One region of the Streptosporangium sp. NBC_01755 genome, then DNA from elsewhere that is predicted to be linked to it. Evidence: riboswitches for the same ligand, from Rfam matches in the RefSeq annotation. Region 1 holds a riboswitch; each other region holds the start of a gene.
What was found. Region 1 has a riboswitch for cyclic di-AMP ahead of OG884_RS00470 (CHAP domain-containing protein). Riboswitches for the same ligand answer to the same signal wherever they lie in the genome.

Region 1 (9,917 bases):
AGCTCGCCGTAGGCGACCGGCCCTCCGGGTCCGAGCAGGGCGGGCGCCTGCGGGGTGCGGGCGGCCTGGTCGAAGAAGAGCCGGTGCAGCGGGAGGGCGGGCAGCGGGCCGTCGGTGTCGTTGGCCTCGGCCCGGACCTTCAGGGCGGCGGCGGGCAGCAGTGGCCCGACGGGCTCGTCCCAGGCTTCGGGGTCGCCGATCCTGGCCAGCAGCGTGCGGAAGGCCGCGAACATGTCCTCGGGCAGGCTGTCGGGAAACGCCCCGGCGCGTATGTCCCAGTTGGCGAGCAGCCCGCCGTGGAACTCGGTGATCTGCGCGTCGAGCAGTACCTGCGGCCCTTGGGAGACGATCCACACCGCCTCGCCCAGGCAGGATTCGACCTCGGGGCCGAACAACTCGCCCAGGTCCAGGGCGCTGGTGAACACCACGGGGGCCAGCACCGGCGCGCCCTGCTCGCGGGCCAGGTCGCGCAGGACGTCCAGCCCCGGATAGGAGGAGTGCGCCGCGGCCTCGTGCATGCGTTCCTGGACCTGGGCGGCTCGCTGCGCGAAGGTGCGCCGCTCGGTCAGGTCCACCTCCAGCATGATCGAGCTGGTGAAGTCACCGACCAGGTTGTCCACATCCGGGTGCAGCGGACGGCGGTCGAACAGCGGCACGTTGAGCAGGAATCGCGGCTCACCGCTCCAGGCCCCGACGACCTCGGCGAACACGGTCGCCACGGCGACCGCGGGGGTGAGGCCGCGGGCGCGCGCCAAGGTGGTGAGCCGGTCGCGTTCGGCCGGAGAGAGCCAGTGGTGCAGCCGGGTGACCCGGTCGGGCTCCGCGGAGTCGGCGCGCAGGGGCAGGGCCGGCGCGCCGGGCAGGTTCGGCACCCGCTCGCGCCACCAGGTGACATCGCGCTCGGCCGGGCGCTGGGCGCCGCGGGCCGCCTGGTAGCCGGCGAAGGTGCAGCCGATCTCGGGAAGCCGCGCGGCGGGGTCCCGGTACAGGGCGACCAGGTCGGACAGCAGCACCCGGTAGCTGCGGGCGTCGGCGGCGAGCATGTCGACGTCCACGTGCACCCGGGTGCCGCCGCCGGGCAGCAGGGTGACCCTGATGTCGAACATGCGGCCGGCGGCCACGTCGAGGAGCTGATGGGAGAGCCGGTCGCGCAGCTCCGCCAGGCGGCGTTCGGCTTCCTGCGGGGTGGCCTCGCGCAGGTCAAGAACCTCCGGCTCCTCCCCTCGGCTCCATTCTTCGATCACCTGCCGGCCGTCGTCGGTGATGCGGGCGCGCAGCATCGGGTGCCGGTCGGCCAGCGCGGCGACCGCGGCGCCGAGCCTGACCGGGTCGACGCCGTGGCCGTCGAACTCGGTGTAGAGGTGGGCGGCGACCGCGCCGAGGTCAGCTGATCCACCCCGGCCGACCCAGTAGGCGTGCTGCATCGAGGCCAGCGGGAACGGGCCGCTCGCGTCCACGAGCACCGAGGCCGGTTCAAGTTCGGGTTCGGGGTCGGGTGAGGGAGCGATCAGGCGCGACCATTCGGCCAAGGTGGGGGTGCGGGCCAGGTCGCCGAAGCCGATGGTCAAGCCGGCTCGCCGGCAGCGGTTGGCGATCTGCATGAATCGGATCGAGTCCAGTCCGAAGGCGATCAGATCGTCGTGGTCGCCTGGCGGGGTGGTACCTGGACCGAGCAACTCGGTGGCCATCTGCCGGAGATCGTCGATCGTCAGCATGGAGTGAGGGTGTCCTTTACTTGCTTGATGGTGCGGACGGGTCGGGGGACGGCTGTGCGCTGGGAGGAGGCCGAAGCGGCGGCGAGCGCGGCCGGGGTCTTGTGCGTGAAGCGGCCCGGTTCAGCTTGCCGTTGGGCAGCAGCGGCAGGGCCGACAGCGCCATCACGACGGAGGGGACCATGTGCTCGGGTGGCAAGGAACTTCCGCCGGCCCATCGGGGTGAGGGTGAACGGACGCTGGGACATCCGGGGCCTCCGGTCGAACATAGGGTAGATTTTTATTTGGGTAGGCTAACCTAAAGAAAGTTTGGTTAGCCTGACCTAAGTTAATCTTGCAGGCCCGTGTCGCACAATCGTGCGGCGCGAATCCCCGATGGAAACCCTGACTCCGCTGGAGCTTCGATGCCCTCAGCCGCTCCCCCCTCGCTACCCTCCGGCCTCACCCCCTGGCCGCCCGACCTGGCCGCCCGCTACCGCGAACAGGGCATCTGGGACGGCCGCACACTCGGAACCCTGCTCACCGAATGGACCCGCGCCTACGGCGAGAACACCGCGCTGGTGGCCGGCGAGGACCGTCTCACCTACCACGACCTCGACCGGCGCGCCGACCGGATGGCCGCCGGACTGGCAGGCCTGGGCATCCGTCCCGGCGACCGAGTCCTGGTCCAGTTGCCCAACATCGGCGCGTTCGTGGTCCTGTTCTTCGCCCTGGCACGCCTGGGAGCGGTGCCGGTCCTCACCCTGCCCGCCCACCGGATCACCGAGATCGGCCACCTGGCCCGGCTGTCGGGTGCCGTCGCCTACGTCATCCCCGACCAGGCCGGCGGATTCGACTACCGCGATCTGGCCACCGCCGTCCTGGCCGAGGCCCCGGACCTACGCCACGTCCTGGTGGCCGGCGAGCCCGGCCCGTTCACCCCGCTGCACCAGGTCGACGCCGACCCGGTGCCGCACGCCGACCCCGACCCCTCCGACCTGGCCCTGCTACTGGTGTCCGGCGGGACCACCGGCGCGCCCAAGCTCATCCCGCGCACCCACCAGGACTACGGCTTCAACGCCCGGGCCAGCGCCGAAATCTGCGGCCTGAACGCCGATGCGGCCTACCTGGCCTGCCTGCCGGTGGCGCACAACTTCGCACTGGCCTGCCCCGGCGTCCTGGGCACGCTCGGTGCCGGCGGGAAGGTGGTCCTGTCCCCCTCGCCTGCCCCCTCCGACGCCTTCGCCCTGATCGAAGCCGAGCAGATCACCATCACCGCCCTGGTCCCACCACTGGTACCACTGTGGCTGGAGGCCGCCGAGTGGGACCCCGCGGACCTGACCTCCCTCAAACTCTTGCAGGCCGGCGGATCCAAGCTGTCCGCCGAGACCGCCCGCCTCATCCCGGCCGGCCTGGGCTGCGCCGTCCAGCAGGTGTTCGGCATGGCAGAAGGCCTGCTCAACTACACCCGCGCCGACGACGACATCGACCTGGTGGAGCACACCCAGGGACGTCCCCTCAGTGCCGAGGACGAGTTGCGCGTCGTGGACGCCGACGGCCACGACATCGCACCGGGTGAGGTCGGCGAACTGCTGGTCCGCGGGCCGTACACGCTGCGCGGCTACTACCGGGCCGCCGAGCACAACGCCACCGCCTTCACCCCCGACGGCTACTACTGCTCCGGCGACCTGGTCCGCGTCCTGCCCAGCGGACACCTCGTCGTCGAAGGCCGGATCAAGGACACCATCGACAGAGGTGGCGAGAGCGTCTCGGCCGAGGAGGTGGAGGCCCACCTGCTCACCCACCCCGCGATCCGCCGCGGCGTCGCCATCGGCCTGCCCGGCACCGGCTACGGCGAGCAGCTGTGCGCGGTCGTGGTGCCCTGGTCCCGACCGCCGACCCTGCCGGAGCTGCGCCTGCACCTGATGGGCCGCGGACTGGCCGCCTTCAAGGTGCCCGACCGGATCGAAACCGTCCAGGACCTCCCGGTCACCGCGGTCGGTAAGATCGACAAACAGGCTCTGATCCGCCGCTTCGCCGGCCGGAGTGCGTGAACATCTCCCCTCGGCCGCCGGTGATCCGACCTACCCGCTTCGAGAAACGGATCACTAGCCCAGTGCCCTGAGGTAGCGGCGCATTCGGCGCTTGGCGCGGTAGCCGGCGCGCAGCACGTTCGGCGGGACCTCCACACGCATCCGGGCGCGACGGCGGGCGGCGGCGTACTCGGGGCCGTCGAGCAGGGACCTGGCGGGGACCAGACGCTCCGAGCGGGCCTGCCCGACCAGGGAGACCATCCGTGAGACCCAGTCGCTCTCGTCGCCGGGATGGAAGTAGTTGTCCCTGCACCAGGCCTCGTCCGGGGCCAGGAAGCGCCCCGCGGAAAGGTCGTCGAGGGTGCCGAGCAGGCCGCTGCCCTCGAAGACCAGGTTGATCATCTCGGCGCCCACCCCGAAGTCCGACAGCACCAGCAGGGGCACCTTCTGGGCGATCGCCTCCAGCGCGGCGGTCGAGCTGACGGTGACGAACCCGGCCGCGTGGGCCAGGTGTTCGTGCATGGACCCCACCGCGAAGCGCACGGCCTCGGCGCGCACCCTGCCCTCCCCCACGAGCGACTGCCACAGGCGCTGGTAGTGGTGGCGCTCGTTGTGGGTCTGCCGCTCGGTGTCCAGGGCGCGGAGCTTGACGACGACGTCCAGATCCGGTCGCCGCCCGGACAGCTCGGCCAGGGCGAGCAGGATGCGCTCGCGCTCCTCCTTCCGCCTGGGCACCTTGGCCTGGGTGGCGAACACCACCCGGTCCCGCGGCCCGATGCGGGCGACCTCCTCCTGGCCGCGCAGAAACGGCAGCCGGGCCAGCCCCACCTGGCCGCCCCCGCCCAGTTCACGACCCATCGCCGAGAACTCCTCGACCTCCCGCCCGCTGTGCAGCACGAACAGCTCGCATCCGCTGCGAAACAGCCAGGCCTTCTCGGTGGCGGGGACGGAGATGCCCGGAAGGCCCGAGACGAACACGGGCCGTGGCCGCAACCCGGCCAGCACCTCACTGACCAGCACGTCCACCACGGGCCCGGTGCAGGCGGCGAGCACCACGTCAGGCCTGAACCGCTCCGCCGCCCGGCGCAGCGCGCGGGCCGAGAGCACGGGCGGATCCTCCGACGAGCCCGCGACCGCGGCGCGGATCTGCGCCGGGGACGGGGTGATGGGGGTGCGGATGACCGCCAACTCCCGCACACATCCCGAGGGCAGGTCCCGCAGCAGGCAGGCCGCCCACTTCAGGTAGGAGTCGGAATCGGCCACGGCCAGGACCTTCAACGAGAACCTCCAACGGGGATCCCCCGGGTGCATATCCGGTTTCACATGGGTGGACACGGCGCGGCTCGCATCCCGGGGGCGGCGCGCCCTCGGGCTCCGGCCGCGAGGCCATGAGGTCACGAGGTCACAAGGTCATGCCCCGGTGGCTCCCGTGTCGTGATGGGCGAACATCGACAGGTGGGAGCGGAGCGAGGGGGCCGCCTCCGCCGTCCACCACTCGTCCGGGACGTCAACCGTCTCGATCGAGACGCCCCTGGCCGAGAGCAGGACCCGCAGGGAGGTGACCGCGGTGGACGGCAGGCTCAGCACCCGCTGCCCGGCGGCCAGCCCGCGCAGAGTGATCTCGGCGGGGATCCCACCGTCGTAGACGGTGATGCCGGGCTGCTCCCCGACACCGGCGAGATCGTGGGGGTCCTCCCTGCGGTGCGGGAAGTAGGCCACCGGCCCGGCCGAGCCGAGAGCGGCCAGCCAGCCGAGGTAGTGGTCTCGATGGATCAGGCCGTTGCGGACCAGCGAGGTGCCGAGGACGACCGTGCGCTCCTCGGGACGTGGCCTGCGCAGCGGTTGTGACCGCAGCCAGGCGAAGTCGTGGGTGACCAGCTCGGCCCCTCCCGCCCGTACGGCCTTCGCCAGGTCCACGGGGACGGGCAGCGCTGTGAAGATCGACAACCGCCCCGAGCGGGCGGCGGCGCGCAACCTGAGTCCGGCCGCCGCACCGAGGACGGTTCTGAACCGTCCCGCCTTTCCCCTGGCTCTCAGCAGGGGCGTACCCGCGTGGCCGACGAGCAGCTCCAGGAGCCTGATGGTGGCCAGCCCGTCGTCGACGATCACGATCCGGCCGGGGAGCCCGGTGAGCCAGCGGAGCTGGACCTTGCCGGAGAAGGCGTCGCCCACCGCCCAGGTCGCGCCCCGGCGCGGCCTGGGCATGTCCGGCCGCGCGGCGGTGAGCTCCAGGCCCGGCGGCAGGGTGAGGCGGCCGAGCTCACGTCCCGTCACGGCCAGGGGGCGTAGCCTCGCCCTGGGCACGAGGTGGCTGCGGGCGCCGAGCAGCCCTGCGTGGTGGGCCTCCACGGCGCAGAGCATCTGCAGCGGGGATTCCACCCAGGCGATGGCCGAACCCTGCTCCCGCGCGTGGTCTCGACCGTCCTCCACGCCGGGTAATGACCCGTTCACGACTGACCCAAGCTAACCCGGTGGCCTTAAGCGCCTGGGAACTGCGGGTGAACAGCCGCCCACGCGCGTCCGTCATGATCGTCTTCGGGGCGAGGCCGTCTTCGGGGCAGCACCCTGTCGCCGGACCATGTTCGAGCCTCCCGAGGGGGAGGGACGCAGCCTCTCCGCACTTTTTACCATCGAATACTTGTTCAAGAAAAAGTCGACCCGTCCCCTCCTACCCATGGGCCCCCGATCATGCCGTAGCACCCCGGGACAGGCGGTCCACCGGCGGGTACCACACGCCCGGAGCACCGGAAAAACAGGGGATCCCGCCCATGACGGCGCGGCGACCCCAGCCGACGCGACCGGCCGGGAACGGGCGCGATCCACCCCCTTCCCCGACCAAGCGACTTCCCGCCCCAACCCCTCAAATCTGACGTTTTACCAAGTCAGAGCAATGTGTCCTACTTGTAATCGTCTGCCCGGGTGACGTACGTTCGTCCTGTTCATGGCAAATGTCTGGGTCTGTATAGGTCTACGCATTGCCGTCACATTGCCCGACCGCGCTCCACCTGGGCGGAACCCCCGCCCGCGGTGAGCACGGCCGCCGAATCCGCGAGGTCTGCGGAACCGGGGAACCACGTTCCTGGGGTGAATCAGCGCGTTCTCGCGCCGTAGGGCACTTCCCAGCCCGAACCCGTCAGCTAACCCGGTAGGCGGCATGGAAGCGAAGCAAGGAGTCGAACCCCAGTATGACCAAGAACCGCCTCACCCCCACCCTCAGCGCCCCCCGCGTGGTGAGCGCCCTCCTGGGCGCCTGCGTCGTCCTGGCGACCGGCTCCGTGGGCTCCGCCGCCCTGGCCGACAGCCACACCGCCCTGAACGCGCCGCCCGCCGACGCGAAGGTCTCCGATGCCTCGCAGAACAGGCTCGCGAGCACCCCGCTCGAGACCGCGGCCGAGAGGCTGCCCAAGGTCTCCGCCGCGCAGGTCCTGGACCTCGCCTCCAAGCAGATCGGCGTCCACGAGAACGCCCAGGGCGGCGGGACCAAGTTCCACTCGTGGTACATGTCCTCCCCGCGCGCCCAGGAGACCGTCGCCCGCGACGGCGGCACCCTGCGCGGCTACGCCAACGCCCCTTGGTGCGCGATGTTCGTCTCCTGGGTCGGCGAGATGGCCGGCATCCGGCCCACGATGGGCTGGGACGCCTACACCGTCACCCACGCCAAGTGGTTCAAGGAGAACAAGCACTGGGGCACCACCCCCACCCCCGGCGCCGTCGTCTACTTCGACTGGGCCGGTAGCAAGAGCATTGACGGCATCGACCATGTCGGCTTCGTGAAGAAGGACAACGGAGACGGCACGATCACCACGATCGAGGGCAATACCGGCAACGGCAACGTCGAGCAGCGCATCCGGCCCGTCTCCCAGGTCGTCGGCTACGGCTACCCCGTCTACTCCAACTGATCCACACCCGCCGCCCGCACCATCCCCCATGGGGCGGGCACCCGGCCCCCGCCGGTGAACGCGGGCCGATCCGCACTCGTCCAGGGGCTCCGCTCGCTCGCGCGGAGCCCCTGACGGCGTTCCCCCGGCCGCCTTCGCGACTCCTTCGCTTGAAGCGCTCCCCACGGATGAATCCGGGGGATTCCAGCCGTCCCAACCGTGCGGCTCTGCGCATGGTCGCGATGCTGTTGCTTGGCGGTTCACCTTCCGGCCCCGTTTACGGGGGTTTCCACGCCCCAGCCCACGATCCCGTTCCGGGTGACGTGGGCTCCGCCCTCCCGGCGGTGAGTAATGGCCAAGGTTGCGAGCTTGGTTATCGCTCACGCGTTCGACCGCGACTGACTGTACCAGCGCGTGGTGCGCTGCCGCAGCAGGTTCCGGACCAGCCCGAGCAGGGACGGTTCCGAACTGCTCGGCGGTCAGGCCTATTTCACGGCCAGGGTCCGACGCCGGTACCGGCGGCACCGGCGGGACGGCCGCCGCGCACCCACCCGGTCGCCGCGCCTCCCGCTCCCGCTTCCGCGAGCAGCCAGTGCACCTCACCCAGGTGGTAGAGGGCTACCGCCGGAGCGCCGTGGACATTGTCCACGATCGGGGTGAGTCCGAGACGCCTGGCGGCGGCTGCCATCATCTCGGCCATCGTGGACGTGCCGGTATGCAGGTAGACCATGTTGTGGCTGGGACCGAGCCCGGCGACGAGAATGCCCATGCGCCACAGGGCGATGGCCGCGTCGTCGTCGGTGGCGGTGCCCGGGACGCGCGGGTCGAACTGCCGCCGGGCGTCGCGCCACGCGTTGGTCAACGCCCGCAGGACCCTACGGTGTAGTGTTCTGGGCACCTCGACGCGCACGGCCGGCGACCGCTTGAAGCCGGTGTCGCCGGCGTCGGCCTGGGTGACGATGGCCCAGGCCAGCCCTGACAGCAGCCGGGCGATCCGTGCCGCCACCGCCTCGCTGCGCGTCTCCACGACGGGAAGATGACGCGACGCTGTGGCGGGTGTCCCCCCGCCGGTGTTCCCGGGTCCGGCAGGGCGCAGATGTTGCCAGGCGAGCGCCGCCTCCAGCATGCCGTACCCGCCGATCGGAGCCTCCGCGAGGGCGCGGTGGACGTTGCCGCTCGCGCAGTCGTGGCGTCCGGCGGACGGTGACCTCGTGAGGGGGGGCGACGCGGTCGGGCCGGGGATCCGATAAGCGATCGGGGTGCTTGTCATGATCTCTGATCTCCTGTGCGGTCAGTTTCCGGGGATCGGCCTGTCGTCGGCGACGATCCGGCCGCCGCGGACCCGATAGGCCCACACCGTGACCGAGGATCTGGCGAGCTCGCCGTCGCCGTTGAATCGGATCTTCGTAGTGATACCGGCGCCGGAGTGGCCGTCGACAAACTCCTCCATGTCAGAGCGTCGCGTCCTGCCTGCGTCGATGCCCCGAAGGAAGACGGTGGCGGCGTCGTAGGCCTCCGCGCTGTAGGTGCCCGGGTCGTGGTCGAAACGGATCCGGTAGCGCCGGGCGAACCCGGGATCCTCCTCCGGCGGCCGGCACGGGCAGGTGAGAACCGCACCCTCGGCGGCCTTGGCCCCCGCCGTGCGGACGAATCCGTCGTCCTTGACCGCGTCGCCCGAGACGAAGACGGCGCTCACGCCCGCGTCGCGCAGCTCGCGCAGGAGCCGGCCGGCCTGGGTGTAGTAACCGCCGAAGAAGATCACGTCGGGGGCTGCCGATTCGACCTCGGAGACCGCGCTGCGGAAGTCGACCGCATTCGGCTGAACCGAGGCGCTCTGCACCACCAGCGAGCCAAGTTCCTTCATGACCAACTCGCTGAGGCCGCGCCCGTAGGGGCTCATGTCGTCGATGACGAACACCTTCCGCGCGAGCAGCCTCTCCTTGATGTACCGGCCGACCGCCGGTCCCTGCGCGGCGTCGCTGCCCAGGATGCGATGGAAGGTCGATCGCCCCCAGCGGCTGAGGCCGGGGTCGGTGGCCGCCGGGGTGATGGTGCTGACCCCGCCCTGGTTCAGGATCGGGTTGGCGGCGTGCGACTCGCCGGAGAACGCCGGCCCGACGACACCGATGATCGCGGGGTCGGCGACGACCTGCTGAGCGAGTTCGGGCGCCTGCTTCGGATCACCCTGGGTGTCGAAGTCGACGAGCCCGACGGGGCAGGCCGGATTGCGGGCGTTGTGCTGTTCGACGGCGAGCAGCGCGCCTTCGCGCATGTTGCGCCCGAGGTTCATGGACTCGCCGGTGAGTGGCCCGAAG
Region 2 (9,917 bases), 3.1 Mb from region 1:
CGCGGACGGCGTGGTCGCGGGGCTGGCCGTGGCCGAGGGCGCGTTCTCCTACCTCAGCGGGGGCCGCCTGACGGCCGAGCGCAGGGTCAAGGACGGCGAGTACGTCGCCAGGGGTGACGTACTGATGACCGTCACCGGTCCCACCAGGGACCTGCTGACCGCCGAGCGCACCGCGCTCAACCTGCTCACCCACCTGTCCGGTATCGCGACCCTGACCGGCCGGTGGGTCCGGGCCGTCGAGGGGACCGGGGCCCGGATCCGGGACAGCCGCAAGACGCTGCCCGGACTGCGCGCCCTGGAGAAGTACGCGGTCCGCTGCGGTGGTGGTATCAATCACCGCATGTCACTATCGGACGCCGCGCTGATCAAGGACAATCACGTGGTGGCCTCCGGTGGGGTCGCCGAGGCGTTCCGTGCGGTCCGTGACGCCTACCCCGGTCTGCCGATCGAGGTCGAGGTCGACCGGATCGACCAGATCGAGCCGGTGCTGGCCGAGGGAGCGGAGGAGATCCTGTTGGACAATTTCACGGTCGAGGAGCTGGCGCGGGCCGTACGGCTGGTGGACGGCAGGGCGCGGCTGGAATCCAGTGGAGGATTGACCCTCCAACTCGCTCGTGATGTGGCCGAAACAGGTGTTGACTACCTTGCCGTGGGCGCGCTCACGCACTCGGCACCGGCGCTGGACATCGCCTTGGACCTTCGGGGGAATTGATGCTGCTTGCCATCGACGTCGGCAACACTCACACCGTTCTCGGCCTCTTCGAGGGAGAGGACGTCATCGAGCACTGGCGGATCGCCACGGACGCCCGGCGCACGGCGGACGAGATCGCCGTCGTGCTCCAGGGGCTGCTCGGGCAGTCGCCGCTGCTCAAGGGCGCCGACGTCAACGGCATCGTGATCTGCTCCACCGTCCCCTCGGTGCTCAACGAGATGCGCGAGATGTGCCGCCGCTACTACGGCGACGTGACGGCGGTGATCGTCGAGCCAGGCGTCCGCACCGGGGTGCCGGTCCGGATGGACAACCCGAAGGAGGTCGGCAGCGACCGCATCGTCAACGCGCTGGCGGCCATCCAGCTGTACGGCGGGCCGTGCGTCATCGTCGACTTCGGGACCGCGACCTCCTTCGACGCCGTCTCCGCCAAGGGGGAGTACGTCGGCGCGGTGACCGCCCCCGGCATCCAGATCTCGGTGGACGCGCTCGCCGCGGCGGGGGCGCAGCTGCACAAGGTGGAGCTGGTCCGCCCCCGCTCCGTGATCGCCAAGAACACCGTCGAGGCGCTCCAGGCCGGCATCATCTACGGTTTCGCCGGTCAGGTGGACGGGATCGTCGAGCGGATGGCGGCCGAGCTCGCCACCGACCCCGACGACGTCACGGTGGTCGCCACCGGCAGCGCGGCGCCGCTGGTGGCCAGCGAGGCGCGCTCGATCGACATGCACGAGCCCTGGCTCACGCTGATCGGCCTGCGCCTGATCTACCACCGCAACGCCACCTGAGAGCGTCGTGACACCGGTGCCGCGACACACCAGGTGACGTGCACACCAGGCGACGTGACACCGGCGAGAGCGCCACGACGCCGCCCGGGAGCGTCGTGACGCCGTTGAGGGCGTGTGTCCCCGGAGAGCACTGCGGCGTCACCGAAGGCGTCGCGGTGCCGGACGGTCGGCGACCTCATGAGGTTCGCCACATCGGTACCCTTTGGAACTGTGACCGATGAAGTGACCAACCCCGCCGAGGATCTGCCCGAGCAGATGCGCGTGCGCCGGGAGAAGCTCGACCGTCTCCGCTCCGAGGGCGTCGACCCCTACCCGGTGAACTTCCCGCGCACCGCGACCAACGCCGAGATCCGCCAGAAATACGCCGATCTCTCCGCTGACACCGCGACGGGCGACAAGGTGGGTGTCACCGGTCGGGTGATGCTGTCCAGGACCGGCGGCAAACTCTGCTTCGCCACCATCCGCGACGGCTCCGGCGACCTCCAGGTCATGATCTCCCTGGACAGGGTAGGCGAGGAGTCCCTGGCCTCGTGGAAGCGCGACGTCGACCTCGGCGACCACGTGGGCATCGAGGGTGAGGTCATCACCTCCCGGAGGGGTGAGCTGTCCATCCTCGCCGACCGCTGGGCGATCACTTCGAAGTGTCTGCGCCCGCTGCCGGAGAAGCACGCCGGGCTCACCGACCCCGAGGCGCGGGTCCGCCAGCGCTACGTCGACCTCATCGTCAACGACGAGGCCAGGAAGCTGGCCTACACCCGCAGCGCCGTGGTGCGGGCCGTCCGCGACTTCTGGCACGAGGAAGGTTACCTGGAGGTCGAGACGCCGATGCTCCAGCCGATTCACGGTGGAGCCACGGCCCGGCCTTTCAAGACCCACATCAACGCCTACGACATGGAGCTCTACCTCCGCATCGCGATCGAGCTCTACCTCAAGCGGCTCGTGGTCGGCGGTATCGAGAAGGTCTTCGAGATCAACCGCAACTTCCGCAACGAGGGCGCGGACTCCACGCACAATCCCGAGTTCACGATGCTTGAGGCCTACGGCACGTATCTCGACTACAACGACATGGCCGACCTGACCCAGCGGATGATCCAGAAGGCGGTCGTGGCGGCTCTCGGTCACTCCGTGGTCGTCCACCAGGGGCAGGAGATCGACCTCGGACTGGCGAAGTGGCCGCGGATCACCCTCTACGGGTCGGTCTCGGAGGCACTGGGCGAGGAGATCACCACCGCGACGCCCCTGGAGTACGTACGCAAGCTTGCGGACGCGCGGGAGATCCACTGGGACCCCAAGTGGGGCCAGGGCAAGCTCGTCCAGGAGATCTTCGAGGCGCTCGTCGAGCACACGCTCATCCAGCCCACGTTCGTCATGGACTATCCGGTGGAGACCTCCCCGCTGACCCGCCAGCACCGCGACAACCCGCTCCTCACCGAGAAGTGGGACCTGATCGGGTTCGGCACCGAGCTCGGCACCGCCTACTCGGAGCTGGTCGACCCCGTCGAGCAGCGCCGCCGTCTCACCGAGCAGTCTCTGCTCGCCGCAGGCGGGGACGCCGAGGCCATGCAGCTTGACGAGGACTTCCTCACCGCACTGGAATATGCGATGCCGCCCACCGGCGGCATGGGGCTCGGCATCGACCGCCTCATCATGGCCTTCACCGGCAAGAACATTCGCGAGACCATCCTGTTCCCGCTGGTCAAGCCGACCGGCTGAGCCTGACGGGCAGCGCCGCCGGGCCGTGTGGGACGAAGTCCCGGTCCGGTGGCGCGATCGTTTCCGCCAGGCGGTGCCGGCCAGGGCCGGACGACGGCCTGGGCAGACGACGGCCTGGGCGGTGCTCAAGGTCGAGCCGGTCGGGCTCGGCGAGCACCCTCGAATCCCGGTCGACGGTACCGGGCAACCGCCCTCACCGCTTCGCCCTCACCACCTCGCGATCACCACCTTGCGATCACCGCTTCGCGCCCCCCAGGGCTCCGTGTCGGCGCGCGTGGGCGTGAGCACGGCGCGTGAGCACGGCGCGTGAGCACGGCGCGTGAGCACGGCGCGTGAGCAAGGCCTGGGCGTCAGCAGGGCCGGAAACCGCAGTCCGTGCTCACGCTCCCTCATGCGATTTCGGACGATTTTCTGCATAGCGCAGAAACTACCTTTTAAGCATGTCCAATATTGGGCAACGCCCAGTCGTCGCCATCCGATACTTCGCGAATGCCGCAAAGGTCATCTCGTAGGCTTCCCATTTCAGAGTTTTCCGCGAGGTGTCGTCAAGGCGCCAGGCGGCGTGGCCGTCGAAGAGTGCCAGGAAGAGAGCGGTTTTCCCGGGAAAACGGGTGACTCGCTTCCGTCGAGGATCCCGCCCCGCGGGTGCGCGTCGTCGCGACGGTTCCGGTGAAACCTTGTTCTGCCAGGACCTCTGTCGTCGCAGCTAGGGGGTGCCTACGGGCTCGTGCCGGGACTCGGTCGTGACTTAACCCCAAAGGCACTGACATATCATGAGTACTTCACGTATCGCCTACTATGTCAATAGTGGGCGCGCGCTATGAAGAGTAGAACTTGACGACCTTTGAACAAGGCGTTTACCGTTCCTGGCGGACGGTATTCATTTCCGGCGTCTGGGCGCCCGGTTTCCAGAGTGGGGGGAGTGACTCTTGATGGCATATCCAGAAGTGGATTCTCGCCATGGCGACAGCCCCCTGGGCATGAGCGATATCGGTCTCAGTGACGACGACCTCGTGCTGCTGGCTGAGCTCGCCAAGGGCGTCACCGTCGACAGGGTGGGCCGCCGCCTCGATATCAGCGGCCGGACCGTCAGGCGCAGGCTCAGGGGCATCTGCGACCGTATCGGTGTCGCCACGGCGATCGAGGCCGTGGCCTGGGCGGCCCGCCGCCGCCTGATCTAGGCCCTTGGATCTTCTGTCACCGCGGGTCGCGGTGGGCGTCTCGCCGCGTCGTCGTCGGTCACCGTCCCCGCGAGGCCCCGCCTGACCGGTCCTCGCCACGGCGGGATCCGCGGCACAGGACCCGGTGCGGGTTCTCACGTCCACGGAGTCCGGCGGCTCGCGACCTGTGAGGTCCGGTTCGGAGGCTCAGTCGGCGATTCGCACCCCGCCGGCGAAGGGCCGGTTGTCGATCGTGGCGATGTGGACGACGTCACCCGTCTGGGGCGCGTGGACCATCAGGCCCGCACCGATGTAGATCCCGACGTGGTGCAGGTCGCTGTAGAAGAAGACCAGGTCGCCTGGGCGCAGCTCGTTTTTGGAGATGTGGGTGCCCGCGGTCCACTGGTTGCCGGTGTAGTGCGGCAGGCTGATGCCGACCTTCTGGTAGGCCCACATGACCAGCCCGGAGCAGTCGAAGGAGTTGGGGCCCTCGGCGCCCCAGACGTACGGCTTGAGTTGCTGGGTGAGTGCCCAGCGGGCCGCCTCCGCCGCCTTTCCGCTGCCGACGATGGGCACGCCGACCTTCACCCGGGCTCCCCTGTTGCTGACGGCTCTGGTGCGCACCTCGCTGAACAGGTCGCTCTCGACCCGCGCGACCAGCCGCTCGATCTTGCTGCGCTTGCCTTCGATCTCCTCCAGAAGCGCCTTGACCTCTGAGGTCCTCGCCTTGGCGCCGGCCTGCGCCTGCTCGGCGGCCTCGATCGCCCGGCCGACCTGGGCGACCTCCTCACTCTGCTGCTGCTGGAGGGCGTAGTTGGTGGTGGCCTGGTCGAGAAAGGTGTCGGGGTCGGTCGCCTGGGTGAAGACGAGTCCGGAGTTCAGGCCGCCGGACATGTAGTTGCTCTGAGCGAGGAGGGTCGCCTTGATGCGCCGGGCCGCAAGTTCCGACTCGCTCGTCGCGAGGGTCTTCTTGGCGCTTTCCGCGGCTCGCTGGGCCTGCTTGAGCCTGACCCGCTCGCCGTTGTACTGCTCGGCGAGCGTGCCGATCTCCTCGTGCAGTTTCTCGGCCTGCTTGGCCAGTTGCCGGAGGCTGGGCTCCGGGTCCGCCGTGGCCGAGACCAGGGGGGTGCCGAGGGTCATGGTGGCGAATACCAGGCCGATGACCGCCATGCGGCGGCTCCGCCTCCGCGACGCGCGTTCTCGATGGCGGGCGTCGCCCCCCGCGTGCTTTCCTGCACGGTCGCGCGTGCGCTTCACCAACAGGCTCCTCTCTCGGCCGCCTACCGGGTTAGCTGACGGGTTCGGGCCGGAGGCAGCCCTACCGGGTGCGCCGGTGGCACTCGGATTCACCCCGAAGGACGTGGTGGGTCCCCGGTTCCCCGGGACGGGGGATTCGGCGGGTCAGGCTTTTTGCATCTCTGACATCGAGCACGGAGATTAGTGCACTCCTGGTTCCTGCTCAACCAGAACTGCGAACTTAGTGGAGGTTCCGCAACTTAAATGTCACGGAAAGATCACATGCCAATATGATCAACATGGCCATTACGCTGCCTTTGCCTTCCTTGAGGCGGGTGTGTCGCAGGTCTTCCCAGGTCCGGGACCGTGCCAAAGATGAGCTGGGACACATTAGAGGTGTCGCACGCTCAGCGTGGTAAACCGACTACCAAGGGTCATGTGATGACCTCGGGGCGAGTGTTAAGGATGAGCCGTAATTGAAGACTGAAGAGGACGTACGCTGATCGGTCATGGAGCAGCTTGCGGAGCATTCTCCCGGACCGTTCGCGAGTCCCCAGAAGGAAGGGGGGCGACGAGCCGGATCCGAGGGAGAGGAGCGGGGGTCGCCCGCCCCCGGCGCCACCTTGGTGGTCACGGTCCGCCGTGCCCGCACCCCGGACGTCCGCGCCATCAGGCGGCTCGTCGACACCTACGGTGGAGCCGGCCCGCGCCTGCTGGAGAAGGCCACCGTCACCCTGTACGAGGATGTCCAGGAGTTCTGGGTCGCAACCGACGCTGAAGGGTTGATCCTCGGTTGCGGGGCTCTTCACGTTCTCTGGGAGGATCTGGCTGAAATTCGGACCGTTGCCGTCGATCCGACCCTCAGGGGGATGGGAATCGGCCACCGGATCGTCTCTGTGCTCATCCGCACGGCCGCCGAGTTGGGTCTGCGCAGGGTCTTCTGCCTGACCTTCGAGGTCGACTTCTTCGCTCGGCACGGATTCCAGGAGATCCAGGGCACGCCCGTCGCCCCTGAGGTCTACGCCGAACTTCTCGCCTCCTATGACGAGGGCGTCGCGGAGTTCCTCGACCTGGAGCACGTCAAGCCCAACACCTTGGGAAACACCCGAATGCTGCTGCACCTGACACGTGAGCCCGACTCTGATGACTTTAGAGCTGACTGACTGGAAAGATGACTGTTGATTCCTATGTCGATACCTTGTGCAGCAGCAAGCATGTGCGTCTGACATTTGCCACATGCGTAGTCTAAGTGAGGTGACGCGGTGAGCAACGGACAGCCGCCGTATCCGCAGGATGATCCCGAGCGCAGTCGCACACCTTCGGGACAGCCGGATTACGGACAGCACAACCCGGGACGGGCCCCTGGCGAACTCGACCCCGACGTGACGGTCATGGGCTATCGGTCTGAGGTATCACAGCCGAACACCGGTCCCGGGCAGACTCAGCCCGGCTATGGCCAGCAGGACTACGGGCAGCAGCCTGGTTACGGCCAGCAGGGGTACGGGCAGCAGCAGCCGTACGGCCAGCAGGGCGGGTATGGCGGTCAGCAGGGCGGGACGGGCGCGTACGGTCAGCAGCCCGGCTACGGTCAGCAGGCGTCCCAAGAGCAGCAGGGGTACGGGCAGCAGCAGCCCGCGTACGGTCAGCAGGGCGGGACGGGCGCGTACGGTCAGCAGCCCGGCTACGGTCAGCAGCCGGGTTATGGTCAGCAGCAGCCCGCGTACGGACAGCAGGCGTCTCAAGAGCAGCAGGGGTACGGGCAGCAGCAGCCCGCGTACGGTCAGCAGCCGGGCTACGGTCAGCAGCCCGACTACGGTCAGCAGCCGGGCTACGGTCAGCAGCCCGACTACGGTCAGCAGCCGGGATATGGCCAGCAGCAGCCCGCGTACGGACAGCAGCAGTACGGCCAGCAACCGGGTTACGGTCAGCCCTACGGCGGTCCCCCCGGTGCTCCCGCTCCGCTCGCCGAGTGGTGGCAGCGCCTGGTGGCGCGGATCATCGACGGGATCATTCTGGCGATCCCGGCGGTGATCATCAGCACGGTGCTGACCGCCATGCTCGTGACGTCTTCCGGTTTCAACCTCGAGACGGGTGTCATCACGGAGGGGAGCGGCGTCTTCCTCGCGACTCTGCTCATCTCCCTGGTCAGCGCGGCGCTCTACTTCGCCTACGAGTTCTTCATGATCAGTAGGGGTGGGCAGACCGTCGGCAAGATGGTCATGGGCATCAAGATCGTGCCCGTCGGCAGCACGCTGTCTCCGGGCGGCCTCAGCTCCAACGTCGCGATCAAGCGCACCGGTGTGTTCTTCGGCCCGCAGTTCCTGAGCTGGATCCCCTTCGTGGGTTTGATCGCCAACATCTTCAGCCTTGTGAACACGCTGTGGCTGCTGTGGGACAGGCCCCTGTGGCAGGCGCTGCACGACAAGGCGGCCGGGACGGTCGTCGTCAAGATCAAGTAGTTCCGGGTAAATCGGGGCCGGCGGTTGAACCGCCGGCCCCGATTTCGTGCCCGGACCAGAAAAACGAGGGTCGTTAGGGGTGGGTAACCGCCTCGGGCGCGGAAGCCATGGAAGCGCAAAAATCATTTGCCATGCCATGGGCGGTGCGGGGGGACTTATGACCAGGCTCCGGCGGGCTCGGCGGAATATTCGTGTTTGAGGCCGGACAAGGGGCTCAGGAGAGCCCGCAAGCCGCTATGAGACGGCAATGCCGGATCTGCCCCCGTCGAGGGTTCGCACACCAGTCATCGAATGGCCGGACCCGCCCGCCTCCCGCATCCCCGGTGACGGCCCGCGGGTTTCTCTCCTTACCCCTTCCGCCGCGCGTTCAGGACGGCCGCTGAAGGTCTTCTCACGGAGCCGGATCAAGGGGGTGTGATGTTGCCTGGGTTGTCCTGGGGAGCCATCGTCTTTGGTGGTTATACGGCCTACGACTATGTACTCCGTGCCAGAGTGGGTCGTACTCTTGGTAAGAAAGCGTTGAAGATCCGTCTTGTTCTACGGGCTTGCGTCGCATCGGCTGCCGCCTGGGTGATGAAGCGAGCCGCGCTCCATCGGGGTGTTCTGCCGACGGCGGACATTCTCGCGATGAACCCGCCCGCAGCGACCTCCGGTTCCGTGACAAGGCGCCGTTCATCCCGACGGGCAGGCTCCCCTACCAGGAGCTTCGACCCTCCAAGGCCGGTGGCGCGGTGACCGGAGACCGGACGGGCATTGGTATTTCGAAGACAACGATGATCACTTGATCGTCCTGTCGGTTTTTCCCTGCGGCTTTACGACTGCAACCGGTAAGGCGGCTGGAGAGAAGCATTAGGCTGGCGAGTGACGGGCCTGGTCGCCCCTGCTGACGTGTGTTGCCGCCCGGTGGCGCTATGGTCGTCTGTGGGCGGTTCCAGACTGATCGGGTGGGCAGCCGCGTGGCTCGGGAGTCGTCGCCCAATTTCCATGGTCTCCAGAAAGCCACCTACGGTACGGAGCGAGGACGAATGTACGACGTATTGTCCGCGTTGATACCTCCGGCGGTCGTCGGCGGAGCCTTCATCTACGGAGTCGTCAAGCTACTTCGGAGTGAAGCCGCCGGTCGTCGGCCAAAACAGTCCGACCCGGTCGAGTCGCAGAACAGCTGATCCACCGGAGCGCCGACTGAGCTTCTCGGTTGCCTGTGAGAATCGCCGGGCTCCTGGAATTGCCGCTCTTCGATCGCGGGTATATGTTTAGCTTGCGAATGAAACAATACTCCGCGAAAGGATTGTGTAGATGGCCAAGCAGATCCAGGAGATTCTCATCGACGACCTCGATGGGGGCGAGGCCAATGAGACTGTCGCCTTCGCGATTGACGGCACCAGCTATGAGATTGACCTGAGTGACGTTAACGCGAAGAAGCTCCGCGACTCCCTGTCGCCTTTCGTGCAGAGCGCCCGTCGTTCCAGCGCGCTGGCACCCCGCCGCCGTCGTGCGGGCGGAGCGCGGGCGCTCACGCGAGAGAAGAGCGCCGACATCCGGGCATGGGCGAAGTCCCACGGCCTCAATGTCAGTGAGCGCGGTCGAATCGCTTCCTCGGTCGTCGAGCAGTACGAGGCGGCTCACTAGATCGGTCCAGCCGATCAGGTGAATCATGCGGTTATGGCGGTCACGGTGGGGTCCGGTGGCGGCCATGACCGCATGATGCGTTTGACTGGTCGACAAACGTCGTTCGCTTGCGGCGTAGCGGGAACATCCTGCCCCCCGTAAGTAGTTGGATGGAGGGTGAACGCCCTGCTCTCGGGGAACGTCTTCTGCATAGAGCGGTCGCCGGGTCGGGGCTACCATGCGGGAT
Region 3 (9,917 bases), 2.2 Mb from region 1:
ACCCATGGCACGCGCTCCGGCCGGGTCCTTGAGCAGGTCGACCAGGGTCGCCGTGACCTCGTCCGGGCGGGTGCCGTCGACGACCAGGCCGGTCTGCCCGTGCAGCACGGCGTCGGGGGCGCCGCCCGAGGAGCCTGCCACCACGGGCAGCCCGCTGGCGGAGGCCTCCAGGTAGACGATGCCGAGCCCCTCCACGTCCAGACCGCCCAGGCGGGTGCGGCACGGCATGGCGAACACGTCGCCCGCCGCCAGGTAGCCGGGCAGCGCCGCCTCCGGCACGGGGCCGGTGATCTGGACCGAGCCGCCCATCGGCCTGGCCAGTCGCTCCAGGGTCCTGCGGTACGGGCCACCACCGACGATCAGGAGGATCCCGTCGGGAACGTCCCGCAGCACGCCTGGCCAGGCTCGCAGGAGCGCGTCCTGGCCCTTGCGCGGCACCAGCCTGGACAGGCAGACCACCACCGGCCGATTCCCCAGTCCGAGCGCCGCGCGCACCGGCCCTCTCCCCGTCTCGGGCGCGAACACCTCGGTGTCGACGCCGGGTGTGAGCCGCACCAGCTTGCCCTCGGGTATCACCCTGGCCAGCCGCTGCCGGGTGTACTCCCCCAGGTAGGTGACCACGTCGGCGTTCGCGCCGATCCTGGCGAGCACCCGGCGGCCGATCGGGAGCGCCGTCCAGCCCGCCTCGTGGCCGTGGGTGACCATGACGACGCGGCGGGCCCCGGCCTCGCGCACCCTGGGCGCGAGCAGCCCGAGCGGCGCCGCCGCCCCGAAGACCACCGTCTCGCATCCGAACTCGGTGACCAGTCCGGCCGCCCGGCGGGCGACGGCGGGGGTGGGCAGCATCAGCGAGGTGGGATGCCGCACCACGGGGTACGGCTGCCGCAGATCGAAGTCCTCGCTACCGGGCCACCGGGAGGCGTAGACGACGATCGAGCCGGGCGGGCGTCGGGCGATGAGACCGTACACGAACGACTGGATCCCCCCGGCACGGGGCGGGAAGTCGTTCGTGACCACCAGCGTGCGCCTCACGGCTCGGAGAGACCGTTCAGCCGGGCCCAGGAGCGCGCCAGGGCGATGCGCTGCGGCGCGGTGGGATGCGAGGCATAGAGCACGTATTCCATAAGATCAGGCGATAAATCCGAAATGTTGGTGACCGCCAGCCGTTTCTGCATGGCGACGAACGTCGCCGGATCCCTGGTCAGGTCCAGCGCGTGGACGTCCGCACGAGCCTCGATGTGCCTGCTCACCAGGTTCTGGGCCGGCCCTGACAGCACCGTGGCCAGGCTGAGCAACCCCATGACCAGGCCCACCGCCCTCGGGTCGCCCACGGAGGAGATCCCCGCGCGGCGCCGCACGGCCCCCGCCGAGGTCACCACGTAGAGCAGGCACGCCCCGAACGCCGCGCCCAGACCGCCGACGAGCGTACCGGAGAGCACGTCACCCGCCTTGGCGTGACCAAGCTCGTGCGCGACCACCAGCTCGACCTCGTCGGCGGGCGCCCGGAGCAGCGTGTCGTAGACGACGATCCTGCGGGTCGCGCCAAATCCGGAGACATAGGCGTTGAGCGCGGTGGTCCGCCGGGAGGCGTCGGCGACGAGCACGTTCTCGACCGGCACGCCGTCCCTGGCGGCCATGGCGAGCAGGTCGTCGCGGAGCCGTCCGGCCTCCATCGGCCTGAAGTCGTTGAAGATCGGCTCGATGAGCACCGGGTAGGCGAAGGAGGCCGCCACTGTCAGCGCGAACGCGCCGGCCGCCGCGGGGATCCACCAGCGCCGGTAGCGCCGCGCCAGCGCGACCACCGCCAGAACCATGATCGCTGTCAGCGCGGTGCCGACGCCCAGGCTCTTGATCCGGTCGACGGTCCAGGTCGGCCAGGTCTGGGTGGACAGCCCGAAGTCGCGCAGATAGGTCTCCGACCACATCCCCAGCGGCCAGCGCAGCATCGCGACGGCCACCGACAGCGCCAGCACGCCGAGCAGCGCCCGCAACCACCACGGTCCCCGCAGCCGGCCGACGAGCCGCGCGCCCAGCGGGGTGCCCACCAGCACCCCCGCCACCACCAGCGTCAGGCCGAGGGAGAGGTAACCCGGTACGCTGACCAGCTTGTCGAACGCCTCGGACCTGGCGATCTGCTCGGCGGTGAAGTCGCGTGCCGGATCGGGGACGACGACCGGGGCCCGCTTGCTCAGCGCCCGCCAGGGCGTGGTGAACGCCACGACCGCCAGCGTGACCACCCCCAGCACGGCCAGCGCCCACCCCGCCGGCCGCACATCCGAGGGCGCGTCCTTCGTGCTCAGCGTCATCAAACACCTCCAGCGTGGAGCCCCGCCCCCTGATCACGGGGAGGGCACAAGAATGTCAGGCGAGTTCCTTTCCGAGGTAGTCGCGCCACGCCTCGGTGAGTTCGGCCGGCGACAGGCCGAGCGTGCCGGCGACATCGCCACCGTAGAGCCTCACCAGGGCCTTCTCGCCGAAGCGCTCCGCGATGAACCGGCAGGCGAGCCAGGCCTCCTCGTATGCCTGCGCGAGCCGCGGGGCACCGGGGGCGAAGTCCGCGGGACCGGGAAGACGGGCGGGCAGGACTCCGGCCCGTACCTCGGCGGCCAGCTCGGCGGCGGCCTTCCGTACGGAGATCCCGGCGTCGCGGTAACCCACGTAGTCGGCGAAGCCCTCCGACAGCCACGTCGGCACCCGGCCGCCACGGGTCGCGCCGGTGGCCACGTGAACGAGCTCGTGCGTGATCACCACGTCCCTTCCGGCCGTGGTGAGCCTCGCGTAGCCGGAGGGCAGGACGATCACCCGATCCGCGGTCGCCAGCGCGGCCAGGCCGTGTGTGCTCCCGGCCCCGGCGAGCACCGCGGCCTCGGCATCGGTGGCGGGAAAAAGGATCACCGCCCGGACCGGCCCCCAGATCGCCGCGACCGCGCGGCGGGCCCGGTCGGCCCTGGCGGCCAGGTCCCGCAGGACGGCGGGCGCGACGCCGTGACCGATCACGAGGGAGTGCTCGCTCCGGACGACGACGGCGGCGCCGGGCCACAGGTCACGAAGGTCGCCGGGGAGTTCTCCGACGTCGCGGGGAGGATCGTGGGGGGCGGAAAGGTGCCGAGGGTCCCGGGAGTCGCGCGGGAGCGGCCCGGCTCCGGCCAGGAGAGGTCCCGTCCCGGCGAACGGGCCGACGCTCATCAGCGCCAGCATCCCGGCGAGCACGGCGCGGCGCCCCTTCGGGACGGACATAGCGAGTCGATGTTACTCGACCGGTATCGCACCGCACCTTGCCGGAAGCACAGAACCAGGAAGCACGGAACCAGGAAGCACGGAACCGGGCTGCCCCGCATCGCGGCCACGCGCTCGCGACCTTCGCCGGGAAACGGAGCGGCCCCGTCCCTGTTGACATGGACGGGGCCGCTGCGCCCTGCTCAGGCTCCGGGCCGGACCGCTCCGGCGAAGGAGGACCTGTAGTACCCCTTCAGCTTCACGATCCGGACCGTCTTGCCGCTGCTCGGCGAGTGGACCATCCTGCCCTCGCCGACGTACATGCCGACGTGGCCCTTTCCACTGAAGAACATCAGGTCACCGGGGCGCAGTCGGCTCCACGAGACCTTCTTCCTGATCGCCCGGTACTGGCTGTGCGTGATCCGGGGGATGGACACGCCCGCCTTGCGCCAGGCGTATTTGACGAGCCCTGAGCAGTCGAACGCGCCCGGACCGGAGGCGCCCCACCGGTACGGATCACCGACCTGCTTCTTGGCCGCCGAGACGGCCTTGCGGGCCCGAGTCTTCTGCAGGGCCGCCCTGCTCATCTTGGTCTTCACATTGGCGTCGGCCTTGGTCTTGTTCACGGCCCGGGTGTCGGTACTCTTCGTGCTCTCGACCTGCTCGGAGACGCCGGCCGCGGTGTTGACCAGGATCTCAGGGGTGCTGTCCGTCATCGCCCCGGCCGCCGTGGATCCCAGGGTGACCGCTCCGGCTGAGGCGGTCAGGGTGAGGGCGATGCCGCCGAGGGAAAGGCGGAAAAGGCGCGACAGACGGGTGTTAAACGGGGTGGTAGACAGGATTTCTCCTTGGTGCTTCCACTGATGCCTACCGGGTTAGCTGACGGGTTCGGGCTTGGAAGATGCCCTACGGCACAAATGCGCCGATTCACCCCCTGGCCACGATGTGTCGGGCCTTTTGGGTCCCCGGTTCCATACCTCCTGGCTGTATGGATTCGGCGGGCCGCCGTAATGAGGTCCGCCCCCGGCAGGGGCACGGCGGCCGGTTGGATTTCTATCGAGAAACCGGCCCGAAGACCGACATTCACCGCGACGACCTGGCTTGAACGTCGCAATGCCAGAAGTTACCCCGATTCTTCAATTTTTGGCAAAGCATTCACCGAGCAGGAAGATCGATAAGTCTTCTTGATCTTACCGTTATCCCTGCTTAATAGCCATTTATGCTATCGAGATATGACTCTCGTCACACTTCTGACATCACACCTGATAAATCGTGATTTCTGTAATATTCATCACACTTGCCGGATTATCGGGTGATCTAGTGAGAGGCCCCGCAGCTGCGGTCGCCGGCAGGCGGGTCGGCGCCGGACGCACGTGCGGGCGCCGTGATCGACTCTCCGAAGTCCGCCTCGACGAATCTCGAACCCGGCGGCGTCGAGCATCGCTTCGAGGAGCCGGCGGAAGGTGCCGTACCCGGTGCGAGGCACCGGGTACACGGCCGGCGTCGGGTACACGGCCGGCGGGGCAGGACCCCGCACCGTGCGTCAGGGGCGGACGGCTCCGGCGAGACGACGGCCGTAGGCCGACAGCGGGACGACCTTGACGACGTCGCCGGTCTGCGGGGCGTGCACGATCCGGCCGTTGCCCGCGTACATGCTGACGTGCCCCAGGCCCTCGCTGAAGATGAGGTCGCCCGGCTGGAGGTCGTTCAGTGAGACCTTGCGGCTCGCGCCCCAGCTCCACTGCTCCCAGGTGGTCCGCGGCAGGCTGACTCCCCCGCTGCGCCAGGCGGCCTGGAGGAGGCCGGAGCAGTCCCAGCCGCCGGGGCCCGTGCCACCGTACTGGTAGGGCTTGCCGACCTGCGCGAAGGCGAACTGCAGCGCGGCGCGGGCGTTGCCCGAGGCGGGGCCGGTGTACTGGATTCCGGTGCTGTCCGGGTCGCCCGCCTTGAAGACGTTGAGTTCGCGCAGGAGCTTCGTCTGGACCCTGACCATCTTGTCGGCCTTGGCCTTCTCCCTGGCCAGCTCGTCGCGCGTCTCGTCGGCCTCGCTCAGCGCACCCTTGGCCAGGTTCCTGTTGATCCGCAGCGTCTTGGTGGCCGTGTCGAAGGCGCCCAGCGACTGGGCGCGGGAAGCCGACATCTGGTCGACCGCGGCCAGGCCGCTCAGCAGCGCGCCGGGGTCGGACTGGTAGATCATGCCTTCCCAGCCGTTGATCGCACCGACCTGGTAGGTGCTGACCGCCATCGTGACGAGCTCCTTGCGCAGCCCGGCGACCTGCTCGCTCTGGCGGGCGAGTTCGCCGGTCAGCGTCATGTACTTCTTCCTGGCCCGCTTCCACTTCTCCGAGGCCTGGTTGTACTTCTCGACGACCTGATCGGCCTGCTCGTTGAGCTTCTCCAGCTTCTTCTTGGCCTGCGCGAGTGTCGGCTTCGGCTCCGCGGACGCTCCGCCCACCGGCAGCATCAGCAGTGCGAGGGCGAGCCCGGCCGCCACCGGTATCCGAATCAGTCCAACCGGCACACCAGCCACGGCCACGTCAACGCCTCCAGACTGCACAGACCTGCGGCGAATAGTACAGAACAAGTAAGGTTTAGATCACCTTTTCGCATGCTTTGCTCTACAGCCGCAGGTGGCAGCTCCGGTATCCCGGGCGAGCGCCGGGATCACCCGGTCAGCAGCCGGCGACGTCTCAGCAACCGGCGATGCCGCAGATCTTGCCGGTCATCTTTCTGGCGTCGCGCAACTGGGTGGCCCAGTCGCTCTGCGCGGGCTTGGAGTACTCTCCGGCCCAGAGGTAGACCAGGACCGCGTTGCCCTTCCTGACCAGCACGCTCCGCTCACCGCCGACCCCGGCCTTCCCTCCGTAGTAGACCTGCCCGGAGACCTTCAGCGCCTCGTCTCCGAGCCCGGTCAGGCGCGAGGAGGCGTAGCGGTAGGCGGAGCCCGCGTCGGTGTTGGAGCGGCAGGCGGTCAGGGCGGAGCGCACCTGGGCGACGGCTCCGGCGGCAGCCGCCTTCGAGCGGTACAGAATCACCTGCTCGACCTTCATGAAGTCCGGGACACCGGTGAAGGTCACCGTCCGCGCGACCACCCTGCCGGCCCTGGCCAGCGTGGCCTTGCCGCACGGGTTGACGGCCAGCCCGGCCTTCGCCGAGTTGCCGACCTTCCAGTTGGTCTCGGGGTCGTCGTCCTTCTTCGCGGCGTCCTTCTCGTACAGCAGGAAGCCCTTGGGAATGGCGGCCGTCGCGGCCGCCGCGGGTGTGGTGACGGTCGCACCCACGGCGAGGACGGTGAGGGCGAGCACTATGATCTTCTTCATCGAATCAAACCTCCCGGATGATCCGATGCGCCACGGGCAGGAAAGGTTTACGCCCGGCCCAGACGTTTCAGAAGAAGCAGCGAGGGGACCGGCCGGGCGCCCATCCTGCGGACCGACTCGGCCACCTCTCGATCCGAGGAGACCACCGCCACCGCGCGTCCCGTGGGCTCGGCGCGGACCAGCTGGCGGATCAGGTCGTCGGCGATCTGCCCCGGGGCGCTGAACATCACGCGCACCCCCCTGGGCGCCGACACGGGAACCGGACCGTTCAACTCGGCTCCGTCGAAAACGCAGGTCAGCTCGGTACGGGTCTGCGCATAGAGCGCGCCGAGGCCGGTGAGAAGGCGATTGCGCTGGTCGGCGAGGGTGAACGTGCCGTAACCGGTCTTGGTCACGTTGTAGCCGTCGACGATCAGGTGGATCTGCGGCAGCGCGAGCAACTGGTCGAGCAGTGCGGGGTCGTCGTCGGCGAGCGCCCGCGCGGGAACCGCCTGGACACCTTGCCTGCCCGGCGCCACCGAGGCCACCGAGTCGGCGGGACGGTGGATGCCGGAGGGCAGGGCGAGCTCCCTGCGAAGCCCCGCGGCGGCGTCCTGCAGGGCGTCGAGCAGCATGCGGACCTTGGTGTCCTCCACGCTGCGGCCCTCACGGGCCGCCCTGCGTGTCGACTCCAGCTGACGCTCGGCGTCGGCCAGCCGCTCACGCAGGCGGCGCAGCTCGCTCTCCACGGTGCCCCCCGCCGAGAGCGCGGCGGCCTTCGCCTCCTCGGCCGCCTCCCAGGCGTCGGCGGCACGCGCCTCGGCCGCCCTGGCCCGCTCCCGGGCTTCGTGCAGCCTTCGGCGCAGGTCGGAGACCTCCGAGCGCGAGGTCTTGAGCTGCTCGCGCAGTCGCTCGGACTCCTCCTTGGCCGCGCTCTTCTGACCGGCCAGCTGCTCGCGCAGCCGGGAGAGCGTCTGCTCCTGCGCGGAACCCTCGGCGGCGACGGCCGACCGCTCCAGGTCCGCGCGAGCCGCCTCCACCATGTCCACCCAGCCGGGCGGCCGGGTCAGGTAGGCGGCCGCGGCCACCATGACGGGCTCCGCGGCCGGCGGGACCGCGCCCTCGGCGAGGCTCGCGACCAGTTCCGGCCAGCCGGTGGTCAGGGTCTCCGCGACCAGTTCGCGGAACTTCTTGTCGGTCTCCAGCTGCGCGGCGATGGGCGCGCCACCCAGCTTGGCGCGCTTGCGGGGGTCGAATTTGGCGATCCCCTTCAGCGGCGGCGGCACCGAGGCGGCGGGCATGGAGCCGAGGATCTGGGATGCCAGCTCCACGACATGTAAGCGAACCTGCTCGGGTAACGGACGAGACAGGCCCTCTCCGGCTGAACTCATCACGGCCCCTACTCGGATCGGTCTTCACGTCAAGGGTACGGCTACCGCACCCTGACCCCGACCTGACCGCAAGACGGCCTGCCGCCGACCCTGCCGTGAACTGTTTATGGACAAGCGCTTGCTCTTAGGTTACGACTGTGCGGATCGCCTTGTGACGCACGCCACCCGGGAGAGCGCGATGGACCGACAGCGCCGGCAGGCCGAGGACATGCGGACATCCACCTGCGACCTCGAAGAGTTACCCGAACGAATGCCGGACGGGAGCCACTGGAGTTGACGCCTTCCCCGCGCGAGGACCACGGGTGTCCGGCGCGGCCGGCGCCGGGAAAGCCCGGTGCGGCGAATGTCGGTCGGGGCTTCTATGGTCGTGAATCGTGAACTACGCCGTACAGGGAACACTCGACGAGCTGGGCACACCGCTCAGCCAGGTCACCTTCGTCGTGTTCGACCTGGAGACCACCGGCGTCTCGGCGGGCGAGCACGCGATCACCGAGATCGGTGCGGTCAAGGTCAGGGGCGGTGAGGTGCTCGGCGAGTTCGGCACCCTGGTCGACCCCGGTTCACCGATCCCGCCCTTCATCTCGGTGCTGACCGGCATCACCGACAGCATGGTCGTGGCCGCGCCGAGGATCGAGTCGGTGCTGCCGTCCTTCCTGGAGTTCGCCGCGGGCTCCACCCTGGTGGCGCACAACGCCGGATTCGACCTGGGGTTCATCAGGGCGGCCTGCGCCGCGCACGGGTATCCACCGCCCGCCCATCAGGTGGTCGACACCGTCGACCTGGCCCGCAAGCTGCTGACCCGTGACGAGGCGCCGAACTGCAAGCTGTCCACGCTGGCCGCGATCTTCAGTCACACCGAGCCCTGCCACCGGGCGCTCGCCGACGCGCGGGCCACGGTCGACGTGCTGCACGCCCTGCTGGAGCGGGCGGGCTCCTTCGGGGTGCAGACGCTGGAGGAGCTCAAGGGCTTCGTCCGCGCGCCCACCCCCGAGCAGCGCCGCAAGCGACACCTGGCCGACTCGGTGCCGACGGGACCCGGCGTCTACGTCTTCGAGGACTCCGGCGGCGACCCGCTCTACGTCGGTAAGAGCACCAACCTGCGCAACCGCGTGCGCGGTTACTTCACCGCGAGCGAGACCCGGCCCCGCGTCCGCGAGATGATCGGCATCGCCGCGCGGGTCAGGTCCATCGCCTGCGCGACCCCGCTGGAGGCGGAGGTCAGGGAACTCAGGCTGATCGGCTCGGCCAAGCCCCGCTACAACCGCAGGTCGCGCCATCCGGAGAAGATGTTCTGGCTCAAGCTGACCGACGAACTCTTCCCCCGCCTGTCGGTGGTCCGCGAGGTCAAGGACGACGAGGCCTCCTACCTGGGCCCGTTCACCAGCACCCGCGCCGCCGAGGACGCCCGCACCGCGCTGCACGAGACGATCCCGCTGCGGCAGTGCACCGAGCGGATCACTCCGCGTACCAGGCGCTCCGCCTGCGCGCTCGCCGAGATCGGCAGGTGCGGAGCGCCGTGCGAGGGGCGTGAGACCCCCGGCGAGTACGCGGTGCACGTCGTGGCTGCGCGCCGGGCACTGGAGCTGGACGCGGCCGGCGTCTTCTCCGCCATGGAGGCCAGGATGGAGCGCCTGGCCCTCGACCAGCGCTACGAGGAGGCCGCGGCCGACCGCGACCGGCTCGCCGCCTACGTCCGCACCTCGGCCCGCATGCAGCGGCTGCGGTCGCTGACCTCCATCTCCCAGATGGTCGCGGCCGCCCCCGTGGCGAGCGGCGACTGGGAGATCCACGTCATCCGGTACGGGCGGCTCGCCTCGGCCGGGGTGATGCCGAAGGGCGCCCACCCCACCCCGTTCGTCGAGGCGCTGACGGCCACCGCCGAGACGGTGCCGCCCGGCCCCGGGCCGGTCCACGCCGCCAGCGCCGAGGAGACCGAGTGCGTCCTGCGCTGGCTGGAGTCCCCCGGGGTGCGGCTGGTGCAGGTGGAGGGGACCTGGAGCCTGCCCGCCTC

Region 2: it holds a riboswitch for cyclic di-AMP, as region 1 does, so the genes downstream of both, OG884_RS14950 (C40 family peptidase) here and OG884_RS00470 (CHAP domain-containing protein) in region 1, are expected to answer to the same signal.
Region 3: it holds a riboswitch for cyclic di-AMP, as region 1 does, so the genes downstream of both, OG884_RS29115 (C40 family peptidase) here and OG884_RS00470 (CHAP domain-containing protein) in region 1, are expected to answer to the same signal.

Annotation. Positions count from the first base shown of each region.
Region 1 is NZ_CP109131.1:121,779-131,695, forward strand. It holds gene OG884_RS00450 (amino acid adenylation domain-containing protein) at 1-1,715, opposite strand, end outside; gene OG884_RS00455 ((2,3-dihydroxybenzoyl)adenylate synthase) at 2,117-3,745, shown strand; gene OG884_RS00460 (DUF6716 putative glycosyltransferase) at 3,800-5,002, opposite strand; gene OG884_RS00465 (hypothetical protein) at 5,135-6,175, opposite strand; cyclic di-AMP (ydaO/yuaA leader) riboswitch at 6,753-6,891, shown strand; gene OG884_RS00470 (CHAP domain-containing protein) at 6,910-7,623, shown strand; gene OG884_RS00475 (hypothetical protein) at 8,093-8,872, opposite strand; gene OG884_RS00480 (branched-chain amino acid ABC transporter substrate-binding protein) at 8,894-9,917, opposite strand, start outside.
Region 2 is NZ_CP109131.1:3,250,812-3,260,728, reverse strand. It holds gene OG884_RS14970 (L-aspartate oxidase) at 1-712, shown strand, start outside; gene OG884_RS14965 (type III pantothenate kinase) at 712-1,494, shown strand; gene lysX (bifunctional lysylphosphatidylglycerol synthetase/lysine--tRNA ligase LysX) at 1,672-3,207, shown strand; gene OG884_RS14955 (LuxR C-terminal-related transcriptional regulator) at 4,188-4,388, shown strand; gene OG884_RS14950 (C40 family peptidase) at 4,575-5,624, opposite strand; cyclic di-AMP (ydaO/yuaA leader) riboswitch at 5,630-5,776, opposite strand; gene OG884_RS14945 (amino-acid N-acetyltransferase) at 6,113-6,766, shown strand; gene OG884_RS14940 (hypothetical protein) at 7,016-7,516, opposite strand; partial or broken gene OG884_RS14935 (RDD family protein) at 7,580-8,062, shown strand; gene OG884_RS14930 (histone-like nucleoid-structuring protein Lsr2) at 9,359-9,691, shown strand.
Region 3 is NZ_CP109131.1:6,110,644-6,120,560, reverse strand. It holds gene OG884_RS29130 (glycosyltransferase family 4 protein) at 1-1,032, opposite strand, end outside; gene OG884_RS29125 (M48 family metallopeptidase) at 1,029-2,306, opposite strand; gene OG884_RS29120 (hypothetical protein) at 2,362-3,237, opposite strand; gene OG884_RS29115 (C40 family peptidase) at 3,420-3,932, opposite strand; cyclic di-AMP (ydaO/yuaA leader) riboswitch at 4,066-4,226, opposite strand; gene OG884_RS29110 (C40 family peptidase) at 4,760-5,737, opposite strand; gene OG884_RS29105 (hypothetical protein) at 5,907-6,536, opposite strand; gene OG884_RS29100 (NYN domain-containing protein) at 6,584-7,846, opposite strand; gene OG884_RS29095 (DEDD exonuclease domain-containing protein) at 8,281-9,917, shown strand, end outside.